DNA from 4 places in the Peribacillus sp. SIMBA_075 genome. Region 2 is predicted to be linked to each of the others. Evidence: riboswitches for the same ligand, from Rfam matches in the RefSeq annotation. Region 2 holds a riboswitch; each other region holds the start of a gene.
The links. Region 2 has a riboswitch for thiamine pyrophosphate ahead of SB775_RS24080 (ABC transporter substrate-binding protein). Riboswitches for the same ligand answer to the same signal wherever they lie in the genome.
Positions count from the first base shown of each region.

Region 1: it holds a riboswitch for thiamine pyrophosphate, as region 2 does, so the genes downstream of both, thiT (energy-coupled thiamine transporter ThiT) here and SB775_RS24080 (ABC transporter substrate-binding protein) in region 2, are expected to answer to the same signal.
Region 3: it holds a riboswitch for thiamine pyrophosphate, as region 2 does, so the genes downstream of both, thiC (phosphomethylpyrimidine synthase ThiC) here and SB775_RS24080 (ABC transporter substrate-binding protein) in region 2, are expected to answer to the same signal.
Region 4: it holds a riboswitch for thiamine pyrophosphate, as region 2 does, so the genes downstream of both, tenA (thiaminase II) here and SB775_RS24080 (ABC transporter substrate-binding protein) in region 2, are expected to answer to the same signal.

Region 1 covers NZ_JAWRYN010000017.1:54,883-58,035, reverse strand. The annotation lists gene SB775_RS14330 (cation diffusion facilitator family transporter) at 222-1,109, opposite strand; TPP riboswitch at 1,345-1,446, shown strand; gene thiT (energy-coupled thiamine transporter ThiT) at 1,553-2,134, shown strand; gene SB775_RS14320 (universal stress protein) at 2,219-2,746, opposite strand; gene SB775_RS14315 (transglycosylase domain-containing protein) at 3,047-3,153, shown strand, end outside.
Region 2 covers NZ_JAWRYN010000052.1:21,988-25,140, reverse strand. The annotation lists gene SB775_RS24090 (ABC transporter permease) at 1-337, opposite strand, end outside; gene SB775_RS24085 (thiamine-binding protein) at 334-618, opposite strand; gene SB775_RS24080 (ABC transporter substrate-binding protein) at 630-1,634, opposite strand; TPP riboswitch at 1,769-1,878, opposite strand; gene SB775_RS24075 (protein-glutamine gamma-glutamyltransferase) at 2,147-2,974, shown strand; gene rarD (EamA family transporter RarD) at 3,066-3,153, opposite strand, start outside.
Region 3 covers NZ_JAWRYN010000008.1:131,266-134,418, reverse strand. The annotation lists gene SB775_RS09195 (histidine phosphatase family protein) at 8-541, shown strand; gene SB775_RS09190 (HAD family hydrolase) at 716-1,504, shown strand; TPP riboswitch at 1,620-1,734, shown strand; gene thiC (phosphomethylpyrimidine synthase ThiC) at 1,870-3,153, shown strand, end outside.
Region 4 covers NZ_JAWRYN010000011.1:93,717-96,869, forward strand. The annotation lists gene SB775_RS11110 (ABC transporter ATP-binding protein) at 1-13, opposite strand, end outside; gene SB775_RS11115 (ECF transporter S component) at 26-610, opposite strand; gene tenA (thiaminase II) at 624-1,307, opposite strand; TPP riboswitch at 1,444-1,572, opposite strand; gene SB775_RS11125 (NADH:flavin oxidoreductase) at 2,162-3,153, opposite strand, start outside.

The DNA of each region.
Region 1 (3,153 bases), on a different contig from region 2:
CTGTAGGAAAATGAATTTTACTTTCGACCCAGAAATTAATTTATTTGAATAAAATACAAAATATTAAAATAATTATTTTGCTTTTATGATAACAGATTAATGTTTTTTACACATGTGTCAATTGGATAAATATTCGGCAATTAATCGATAAATACCTTTTTTTGACACAGTTTTATTAAAGGAATTGCAGGATTTAATAATAAAAAAAGGTATCCGCAAAGTTAATGACGGTTACCTTTTTTATTAAATGCATATGGTTCAATGTGAACGATCACATGCTGGATGTTATATTCCTTCAAAAGATTCTCTTCGATTTTAACCGTAATATCGTGACCTTGGATGACGGTCAAAAGAGGGTTAACATGTACGGTAGTTTCGAGCAGGATTTCACTTCCGTGCATACGGGCTTTAATTTCACTCATGTCCTTAACGCCTTCTGTCAGTATAATGGTTTGTCCGATCTTTTGCAGGAGCTGCTCGTCGAAACCATCGGTTAAAGAGATGGATGCATCACGGAAGATATCCCAGGCCGTTTTACAGATGATGATCCCTACTACAGCAGCAGCTATCGCATCCAGCCAAGGGATTCCCATCTTAGTACCGATGATTCCTATAAAAGCACCAACACTGACAAGGGCATCGGAACGATTATCCTGTGCAACGGCGTAGATGGAAGAGCTGTTGATCTTTTTACTTAACGCTAAGTTATAACGGTAGATTCCGTACATGAAGATTGCAGAGAAAAGAGCGACATAACCGGTCAGCATATTTGGAACGGTTGTTGAATCTTGCTGGAAGAAGGATTCTATAGCACTGTAAACAACCTGGATGCCCACGGTAATCATGATGAAGGCAGCTACCAGCGAGGCTATGGTTTCTGCCCGTAAATGACCATATGAATGATTATCATCAGGAGGTCTCTTCGAAATTTTCAAACCAATCAATACGGCTATGGAAGCGATGATGTCGGTCGTATTATTTAAACCATCTGCCCAAAGCCCTTTAGAATCACCGAAATAACCGAATGACAATTTAAGAGCAGACAAGAATATGTAAGCGGCAATGCTTATGTAGGCGCCTTTTTCAGCTGAAATCGAATGTTTATCCATGTCTAATCCCTCCCCGGTGTAAATTAAAAGATATCAAAACAAACCTTAGTGAGTCTATAGAAAAGTTGTTGCATTTAGCCATCTAACCTGGTTAATTGCAGATGTATTGAAGTTGGTTAAAAGAAAGGGTACCTCCATAAATATGGGAGTGGTAAGTTTTTATGATATGACATTTTCTTTAAGTTGTCTTTTATAGAAACTAGTAGTATATTCTAACCGAGGATCGAAAATTAAATACTTCCACAAGGGGAGCCAAAAGGCTGAGAGTGAACGGTTGAGTTCAGACCCTATGAACCTGATAGTTAACACTAGCGTAGGGATGTGGTTTTGGATACAAGCAATACTGGGCATCCATTACCGCCCCGGTGTTGCTTTTTTGTTTGTGCAAAATCTGGCAGGGAGGGAACTCATGGACACTTTTCATTTTTGGAGAAGGGAGAGACATGATGAAAAATAAAACGTTATTCATGACAGAGGTTGCCATTTTTGCTTCACTGGCTTTATTACTGGATTTGGTTTCTGGATTCATTTTTTCAAGAATCTGGCCGCAAGGAGGCTCGATTTCAATAGCCATGGTACCGATTTTTCTGATGGCATATCGGTGGGGCATCAAAGGTGGTATGTTAACCGGATTGTTACTTGGGCTTTTGCAGATCGTCAGTGGTACAGCATGGATCAGCACGCCGATTCAAGGCTTCATTGATTATTATCTTGCCTTTACGGTTGTCGGGATATCCGGTGTATTCATGAATAAGTTTGTAAATAGCTATAAAAAGGAAAAGCGTTCCAAAGCGAAGTGGTATGGGATTGGCGGCATGTTTTTGGGCAGTTTTCTGAGGTTTCTGTGTCATTTCATATCCGGAATCGTGTTTTTTGGCTCTGCAGCTCCAAAAGGACAGCCAGTAGTGATTTATTCATTCATTTATAATGGGACTTATATGCTGATCAGTTTTATTTTATCGGCCCTTGTGGTGATGATGTTATATTCGGCTGCTTCAAGTGTATTACTGAAAAAAGCCTATTAACAAAAAAAGCCGGATTCTATAAAGAATTCGGCTTTTTTCGGAGATTAAGCAAATTGAGTCTTACAGGGCGAAACGGCTCAATCCTCATTTTGCAATGAATACCGAACAGGGTGCGTTTTTCGCAATGGAGCTGCTTGTACTGCCAAGAAAGAATTTTTCCAAACCGCTTTTAGCGCTATTGCCTACAACGATGAGGTCGGCAGCAGTTCTTGCCGCATATTCACATACGCTATCTGGCGCATGTCCTTCCAATATCTCGAATTTCCCCTTGACTTGACATTCACTTAGCAATCTCAACGTATTACTTTCTGCGTTCTGAACACTACTCTCAACGGCGGAAGGGGTGTTATTGACCATTTGAATTTCTGGTTGTTCGACTTCAACGACGGGATGTGTCTGGACGGGATCCACATAAAATCCAGCAGCCGGTACAAACCCCGGCGCCGAGGCGTTTCCCATGATACGCTGCTCAACCTTATCAAATAGGACATGAACTACGGTCAGCTCGGCCTCAGGAAAGGCCTTTTTCAATGTTGCTCCATATTCCACGGCACGTTTACTTTCTTCATTTCCATCAAAAGCGACGACAATATGTTTTAAATTTTTTTTCATGCCATCTCCCCCCTTTTATAAGTCTTTAAAGTGTTATACCCACTTTTTAAGGGGTTCACGCCATTAATCGGTATATAGATTGCAAATTACGGGTAAAGGATAGATACGGTCATTATTAAAAATGGTAGGATGAAAATCCTGGTCCTTCAATTAGTCGCGGGCTTATTTTTCATTCGGTGAAGGGGGTATCATCGGCAAGGAAACCGATACCCGGGTATAGTGCTAAAGAAAAGGCGACTTAGCTTAGGCCTTTTAGTCAATCGACGAGTTTTCTTTAATAAAAGGGGTAAAATATTTTTAATGAAACATGTCGCAGATTGGAAAATGGGGGTACAAATGAGAGGGTTAGTGAAATTAGGTCTAATTATTATATTGGTGATTGTGGTTTTAGGCGCCGGTTCACTTTT
Region 2 (3,153 bases):
CTAAAAGCGGTGCCAAAACTATGATTGGTATATTTTGCGAGAGTATGAGCAGAGGATAAACCGCGTCCTTCACACCTGGAAATAGGTGTAAGATTGCAGCAATTAATAACCCAATACAGCTTCCAATAAGAAAACCCGATAACGCAAGCTCAGTTGTTGATATAAGGTGTCCAAAAAGATTACGGGACGACTCAATTCCTTCAATGAAAATGGCTGATGGAGCGGGAAGCAGCCATTTTTCAACCTTTAATAAGACTGTCATTGACTCCCATACTATCAGCAAACATAATAAAAGAAAGAAGGGAGCCCCCTTCTTCCAAATTCCCCTTTTGATCATGCCCGATATTTCTCCGTTAACGTATCCATCGTAATCCCGCTTGGCTGATATAGTATCTTCACTTGGGAAATGACATTCGGCGAGCCTAATTCAATCATTCTTACATTCATTTTTTCTATCACGGCAAAAAGCTCGGATAGCTCACCCTCCATTGTTGTTTCTAGCGGGTGAACCTCATACTTGACACCTGATTCATCAATGATCTTGATTGCTTCATCGACCATGGGGATGACATTTTCCCCTTTAGGAATGATTTGTATACTAATTAATGAATTGGCCATTGTATTTCCTCCTATTTTGGTAAAAATTCATTGGTAAATGCCTTTTCAGGATTGAAATCACCTTCAAGAAGCTTATTTTCCTTCATCCAATCACTATAATTCTTCCAGATTTCAAGCTTTTGTTCACCCCAACGCGGAGCATCATCCTGATACTTATCTGCAAGCCACTCCTGGCTTTTCTTCACTAGTTTTGGATCTAGATCAGGTGCAGACTTACTTAATATGTCCGCTGCATCATCAGGATTCTTAATTGCAAACTGGTACCCTTTCGAAGCTGCATGAACGAATGCTTTAACAGTCTCAGGATCCTCTTTAATCATCTTTTCATTTGTTGTCAAAACAGGCGTATAGTAATCAAGCTTATCAGAGTAATCGGTTAAGTAAACCATATTAAGCTTTTCATTCCGCAACTCAGCCTCGATACCTGTCCACCCATAATAAATCCAGGCGAAATCTATATCCCTTTTAACCGAAGTGAAAAAATCTGTGTCCCCTGTATTCACTATATCCACTTTATTTACATCGGCATTTTCTTTTTTCATAAGTGAATCAATAATGGCCTTTTCAACTGGAGACCCCCAGCCACCATACGTTTTCCCTTCAAAATCCTTGGGAGTTTTAATGTTTTTTGCCGCAGGTGAAGCGAATCCAGAGGTATTATGCTGGATGACAGCAGCTAGCGAAACAAGCGGCACGCCTTGCACGCGGGCCTGCGTAATGCCCTCCTGGTAGCTCACGCCAAATTCAGATTTCCCTGAAGCCACAAGTTTATCAGCTCCAGCTTCGCCTGGCATGATAATTTCCACATCCAGACCTTGTTCTTTGAAATACCCTTTTTCCTTGGCTACATACAATCCTGTATGGTTTGTATTCGGTGTCCAATCAAGCACGACCGATACCTTTTTTAATTCTTTATTGCCTTCTTTTTTAGATGATTCTTCTTTTTCATTAGTTCCGCCTGCCCCACATCCAGCCAAAAGGAACAACGAAGTTAACAGTGGTAAGAATTTATTCAAACTATTATCCTCCTACACATCATATAAGATCCATATGCCGAAACCATAATGGGGCGCCAGGGTCCATTCCAATACCGGTAAAAAAACAAAAAACGCCCGAAGATGAATTCGGACGTTTAACATACAAAACAGAAAGTCAGTAATAATATGTTCCCTCCGCTGGCATCATCCAGATCAGGTTCAAAGAGTCAGCATCTAAAGGACGCAATCTCAGCCAGCAGTACTGGCCCCCCTACATTTCTCGCACATATGAACTTTTCTCTCCCATTATATCAATTCATGGAGAAAAAGGAATACTAATTTGCTTCTTCTCATTAATTGGAAAGGTTTCCCTTGCATTAAAGGATATCTAGCAAAACATCATCCCATTCCAATCATTCTCGTTTACGTGCCTGACACGTTCAAAGAGTCATTTCCTTACAGGTATTCATATAATGAGCATAACCTGTGGACATTTTTTGTGTACTGGTTTTATATGCCCTTAATTTCAAAAGCAAAAGGTGGATATGATCATGATAAAGATTAATCACAAATTATTAGATGTCAGTCACATCCAACCAGGTATAGCATCTGCTAAATCGCTTGAAATTCTCCAATTGCTAGCGGAAGATTCTAACATTTTTGAATATCGGAGCTTTGGATACCTTAATTTTGATATACAACTGAGGCACCAAGTCATCGAGGCAGCTTTTGCGTTGGATAAAAGTGATGCAGAATTTTCCACACTTGAGGAATCGGCATCCAATAAACAATATTGGCGCCTTTCAAAGGATGGCACCTTTACCCTTCAGCCAGGGATTGCCCCTCATGTTGCACTCCTGGACATTTTCTTGAATGGAACGCTTTACGCTTTCGAATGCGGTACAGCGATAGTCGTCACTTTTTTAAAGGCCATTTTGGATTTAATCGGCCCTAGGAATTTCGACTATCTTTTTTCAAGCCTATTTCTATATGACTGGCGCCCTCCAAAGAATATGGCTCTTCATGTTCATCAAGGAACGGATTATTTACCAGGGGATTGCCTTTACTTCAAAAACCCTGATCACGATGTGGAAACACCTGAATGGCAAGGTGAGAATGCAATATTATTAGGAGAAGACCTCTTTTATGGCCACGGGATCGGGATTACCAATGCACAGGGTATCATCGATGAACTAAATAGCAATAGAAAGCCGAATGCCGCCATCTCAGCATTCCTGACAAAGCATATCATTAGCTTGGATAGTTCCTACTATAGACAATTCCAACCAACTATCTCCCGTGCAAAGCCCGTTCACGGTCTTGTCACCCTATCTGATTTGATTGTTTCTGAAATAGGTCCGAAGATTTACCTTTCATGACTCAAGCAATTCTCCTGCCGTAAAACCGGTTTCTTTAAATATAGGCAAAAAAAAATGCTTGGGGATGGAACCACCAAGCATTTTTTCTTATTCACGCACCGATGTCCCCTTTGCCTTTAAACCTGCGTGCACTTGCCTGACCCCATTTCGTAATGGATAGTGTATAAACAGCCAAGGCT
Region 3 (3,153 bases), on a different contig from region 2:
GAAAAAAATGAAAATTGGTTTAGTACGGCATTTTAAGGTGGCACATGAATTCCCTACTGGGAAATCTGTGACGGCGGATGATATGAAGCAATGGTTTGTGGACTATGATGCAGCGGATATTATTTATGGAACGACTTTACTTGGCGTGGAGGAATGGCAGGAATGTTATTGCAGTGATATGTCGAGAGCTGTCAAGACAGCGGAACATATTTATCCAGGTACGGTTCATCGGATGGAGGAGCTGCGGGAAATACCTTCTCCCCCTCTCAAAGGGAAGGTGAAGCTGCCGTTCATCCTTTGGGCCATCTGGATTCGCTGCTGCTCGCTGTTCAACAAGGAGACAAGGGCGGAAATTAAGATCGCCGAACGAAGGATCAATAAAGTATTGGATGAAGTTTTTGCAAAGGGGGAAAGGGATGTTCTGATCGTGAGTCATGCCGCCCTTATGGTTTATATGAGGAAAGAGCTGATCCGACGGGGGTTCACCGGTCCAAAATTCAAGATTGCCGGTAATGGAAAGCTGTATGTATTCGAAAGATGATAAGTCAAAAATATAGGGTTTCCCGCCATAGAAGGTAAGTCTGGTAATTGAACATTTTGCTTAAGAAAGATGCAGGCCTTTTCCGATTAGTTATTCTTTTTCTTTTGGTTGTGGTTTATTATTGTAATAGTGTAATTTTTACGAATTCAATAATAGGGAAAGAGGTTGGACAATTTGGTGAAGGCAGTTTTTTTTGATTTAGATGATACATTACTATGGGATCAGAAAAGTGTAAAAGAGGCTTTTGTGGCCACATGTGAAGTGGCTAAGGAGAAATATGATTTAAATGTCGACGAGTTTGAAGAAGCGGTTCGGAAGGAAGCGCGTGAGCTTTATTCTTCTTACGATACTTATGGATTTACACAAATGATCGGAATCAACCCATTTGAAGGACTGTGGGGAAATTTTCAGGATGATCATGATGAATTCCGGAAGATGGCCGTGATTGCACCAAATTATCGGAAAGAAGCATGGACGAGAGGCTTGAAGGCATTAGGGATCGATGACCCGGCATTTGGGCTCGAACTGGCAGAACGTTTCCCTGCAGAGAGACGTAAAAAGCCATTTATTTATGAAGAATCATTCCGTGTGTTAGATGAATTAAAAGGGAAGTACAAAATGCTATTGTTGACAAACGGTTCTCCTGAACTCCAAAATACTAAACTTGAAATTACACCTGAACTAGTTCCTTATTTCGATCAAATCGTCATTTCTGGAGCTTTTGGACGAGGTAAACCGGATGCCTCCATTTTTGAGCATGCTTTGGAGATCATGGAGCTTGATAAGGATGAAGTATTGATGGTCGGCGATAATTTAATGACGGATATCCTTGGAGCATCACGGGTAGGTATAAAGTCGGTTTGGATAAATCGCCATGATAAGGAACGGAATGAAGTGCTTCCAACCTATGAAATCAAGCATTTAGAGGAGCTTTTCCCAATCCTTGAGAGCCTGGAAAATTAATTGGTGATCCTTCTCCAAGTAACGAATTTGGAGAGGATGACCTAAAGTATTAGGACTTTCAAATTATATACAGAATGAAAAGGGTGATATATAGTTACCCTGTAATCAATTAAATTATTCAGACTAGGGGTGTCCAATAACAGTTGGGCTGAGAGAGAAGCGCTTATGCTTCTTAACCCTCAGGACCTGATCTGGTTCATACCAGCGTGGGGAAGTTAGAATCTACTAAACAATGACATTTCATTTGGTCATTGCTGTAGTCATACTAACGTTAGCCGGGTCTTAAATATGAGATCCGGTTTTTTCGTGCGAAATGGATTGGATTTTGTTCTTTTTAAATGAACTTAAAAAGGAGAAATGAAATCATGATGAGTAATTCAGTAAATGACATGAACGTTTCAATTATGTCCAGTTTTGCCGGGAGTAAAAAAGTGTATGTTGAGGGATCTAGACCTGATATTAAAGTGCCTATGCGTGAAATTAAGCTAAGTCCCACTACAGGTGCATTCGGCGAAGAGGAGAATCCGCCTTTGCGGGTTTATGACACAAGCGGTTCATATACGGATTCAGAATATCCCATTGATATTCATAAAGGCCTTGCCCCGATTAGACGCAATTGGGTCTTGGAACGTGAAGACGTTGAGGAGTATGAAGGACGTGAAATAAAACCCGAAGATAATGGATATAAAAAAGTGGAGTCACAATCCAAAGCTGAAATTTTTCCGGGATTGAAAAGAAAGCCATTGCGCGCAATGAAAGGGAAAAACGTAACCCAGCTTCATTATGCCCGTAAAGGTATCATCACCCCAGAAATGGAGTTCATTTCAATCAGGGAAAATGTTGCCCCTGAGTTTGTAAGAGAAGAGGTAGCTAGCGGCAGGGCGATCATTCCGGCAAATATTAACCATCCTGAAAGTGAGCCAATGATCATCGGACGTAATTTTCATGTGAAAATAAATGCGAATATAGGAAACTCAGCTGTTAGTTCATCGATCGAAGATGAAGTGGAGAAAATGACTTGGGCTACACGTTGGGGAGCCGACAACATAATGGATTTATCCACCGGAAAGAATATTCACACGACCCGGGAATGGATTATCAGGAATTCACCAGTGCCAGTTGGGACGGTTCCGATATATCAAGCATTGGAAAAAGTGAATGGAGTCGCGGAAGATTTAAATTGGGAAGTTTTTCGGGATACATTAATCGAGCAGGCCGAGCAAGGTGTCGATTACTTCACCATACACGCTGGTGTGCTTTTGCGGTACATCCCTTTAACTGCAAAGCGAGTTACGGGTATTGTTTCACGAGGGGGCTCCATCATGGCACAATGGTGCTTGGCCCACCACCAAGAAAGCTTCCTCTATACTCACTTTGAAGAGATTTGTGAAATCATGAAGGCATATGATGTTTCATTTTCATTAGGTGACGGCCTCCGTCCTGGATCCATTGCAGATGCAAACGATGAGGCGCAATTTGCTGAATTGGAAACACTGGGGGAACTGACGAAGATTGCTTGGAAGCACGATGTTCAAGTCATGGTGGAAGGACCCGGTCACGTACCGATGCATTTGATTAAAGAAAATATGGATAAGCAGCTGGAAGTCTGTCAAGAAGCTCCATTCTATACCTTAGGACCTTTAACAACG
Region 4 (3,153 bases), on a different contig from region 2:
CGATTGGTTTCATGGCCATCAACCTCTACTTTTGGTCCAGTTCTGCATAATCTTTACTTGAAACTGGACGAACTAGATTAGTTACTCCTGTTGTTTCCAGGACTTTAACTAGATAATAAGCAGTTACACCTGCAAAGAATATGGAACCCACAAACCTCGCTATCATGAATAACGATAAATTCCAAAGAGTGAGAGCACCTATTTCCCCGTAGGCAAAATCCATTATTACTGATGCAAGGCAGGAAGCTATCGCAGCTAAAACGGCCACCGGCATATTGAATTTTTTATATTTGAACGCCATGAATACCAGTTCAGCGAACAAACCTTGGACCACCCCATATAAGAGTACGGACAGCCCCCATGGTGAACCTAGAAAGAATTCACCTGAAGCTGCAGCTATCTCTGCCAGAAGTGCCACACCCGGTTTCCGTAAAATCAAAAAGGCGACGGGGCCAGCTATAAACCACATTCCATAAATAAGTTGATCTAGATGTAATCCTAATGGTTTAACAGAATAATAAATCGAACCCCAAAGGATATAAACGATTCCAAATGCTACGGCAATCACGATCGTGACTAATATATCCGTTAATTTCAATCCTTTTTTCATGTTTCAATCTCCTTTATACTTCTAGTGTTTCCTTATGCACAGGCCATGTCTCTAAACGATAAGCCATTTCCCAAAATGAGTACTCATATTGGCTGCTAAGGATAAAATGCTCCTTCATTCTTTCCTTATCTTCATCTGTTACCTTTTCAGCAATCTCATCAAGCCTGGCAATTTGTTCTTCTACCAAAGAGCGGAACCACTCTCCGCCGTAAGCTGCTATCCATTCTTGATAAATCGGCTCTTCCGGTTTACACTCTTGCAGCTTTTCACCTATTTCATAATACAGCCAATAACATGGCAAGATAGCCGCAATAACGTCACCTAAATGTCCAGAATATGCCGCACGATACATATGGGAAGTGTAAGCATAGGCAGTCGGGGCAGGTTTGAAACTTTCCCGTTCTTCTTTGGTGATGCCTAATCTCTCAGAAAAATTTTCATGAAGCTTCAACTCCGCTTCATATGTTCCCTGTGCGTGGCCGGCAAGCCTGCTTGTTGTATGTAAATCTGTAGCCTTGACTGCTCCTAAAGCTTGAACTCTAGCAAAATGAGATAAATAATAGGCATCCTGCTTGACATAAAAACGAAAACACTCTATTGGCAATGTGCCATCTCCTATTCCTGCAACAAACGGGTGATTAAAGCTAGCTTCCCAAATATGATCAACTTCCTGGCGGATTTCCTCTGAAAACTTCATGTCCATTACCTCCAAATTCTATTTTTTTATGAATGATACGGATAAAAGCCTTTTATAACCCCTTTTTTTTGCAAATAAAAAACCACTTTCTTTAACGTAAAGAAAGTGGTTGTACTTGAAATAATACAGAAACGTATTGTCCCAGACCCCACTTCCCTACGCTGGTATAAACCAGATCAGGTTCTAAGGGTCTTAAAGTCATACTTTAATCTCAGCTTCTCAGGTAAAATCAGTTTTTACCTATAAAGCACCCCTAGTGGTACAAATTGTATATATATTTCATTTGCCTTTATATTAACACGATAAATCCAATTGTCAAACGTATTAGAAAAGTTTTCAATCAAAGATGTTCATTATTAATCTTTTGGATTACTAGTCTTTCAATCTTCTAATACGCTAAGGATGAAGAAAAGAGGATGCCGCAGCCCCCCATTCTCTATGGAATAATAAGATACTCTTATCCTCTTTTTTTAAGGCTGTTTTCACATACTTTGTTGCTATTTACCAGGTAGTGAGTTGTGGTTGATTTCCCCTCCAGATGCTCGCTTTCCGCGGGGCGGGCGGTGCTCCCGCAGGAGTCTCGCACTTCCGCTCCAATCAACCTTAAATAGTTTCGTTTTAAAAACAACAATCTTTACGAAAAGAGTCTTTTTTAAAGACAGACATAACAAAATATTATGCATCAAAGTATTGGATAGATTGGATCTCTTAATTTGAATTCATAGTTTTCGTCTACAGTCCCTACAACTTTATCGCTGTCATAAATCTCCATATGCTTCGCTGTGCGGCAATCGTATAGCACTTTTATCCATAAACTCCAGAATGTATCTTGTGTTAACTAATCAAACGGAGGCTTAATGAAGTGTTCTCACTGACTCAGATGTAAAGGGAACCAATTCAGCTGTTCGGCCGTCACGAATCTTGTTTACCCAAGCAGGATCAACCATTAATGCCCGACCCACGGCTACCAGATCAAATTCTTCACGTTCAAGCCTTTCGATTAACCCGTCGATCTTGGTATTTTTGGCACTCTTTCCTTCCGTAAAGTGACTCGTAAAATCGTTATCCAGACCGACCGATCCAACCGTAATCGTCGGTTTACCCGTCAGCTTTTTTGTCCATCCGGCGAGATTCAGATTGGAGCCTTCGAACTCAGGCTCCCAGAAACGGCGGGTCGAGCAGTGGAAAATATCGACGCCCGCATCGGAAAGTGGCGTCAGGAACCGTTCCAGCAGCGCCGGCGTTGCTGCCAGTTTCGCTGTAAAATCCGTCTGCTTCCATTGCGAGAACCGCAGCACAATCGGGAATTCCGGTCCGACGGCACGGCGGCAAGCTTCGATGACCTCGACCGCGAAGCGGGTGCGGGCAACCATGTCGCCGCCATAGCTGTCGGTACGCGGGTTCGTTTTCTCCCAGAAGAATTGGTCGATCAAATATCCATGCGCACCGTGAAGCTCAATGCCGTCGAAGCCAAGCCGCTTGGCTTCGAATGCTGCCTGCGCAAAGGCTTGAACGATTGCGGCGATATCCAATTCCGAATAATCGCCAACATGGCCTCGCGCACCCATATGCCAAATCTGCGGAATAATCCGTCCGCCTACTTCGTGTACAGCAGCCACGACGTTTGCCCAACCGTTTAATGCAGCTTCGCCATAGAAATGCGGTACATTGGCTTGATTGGACGAATCCGAATGATTAATCACCGTACCTTCTGTCACGATAAGTCCAACGCCATTTTCAGCCCTGCGGCGATAATAGGCGGCCACATCCGGACCAGGCACTCCTTCAGGAGAAAATTGTCTCGTCATCGGTGCCATCACTATACGATTTGCCAGCGTCGTATTTC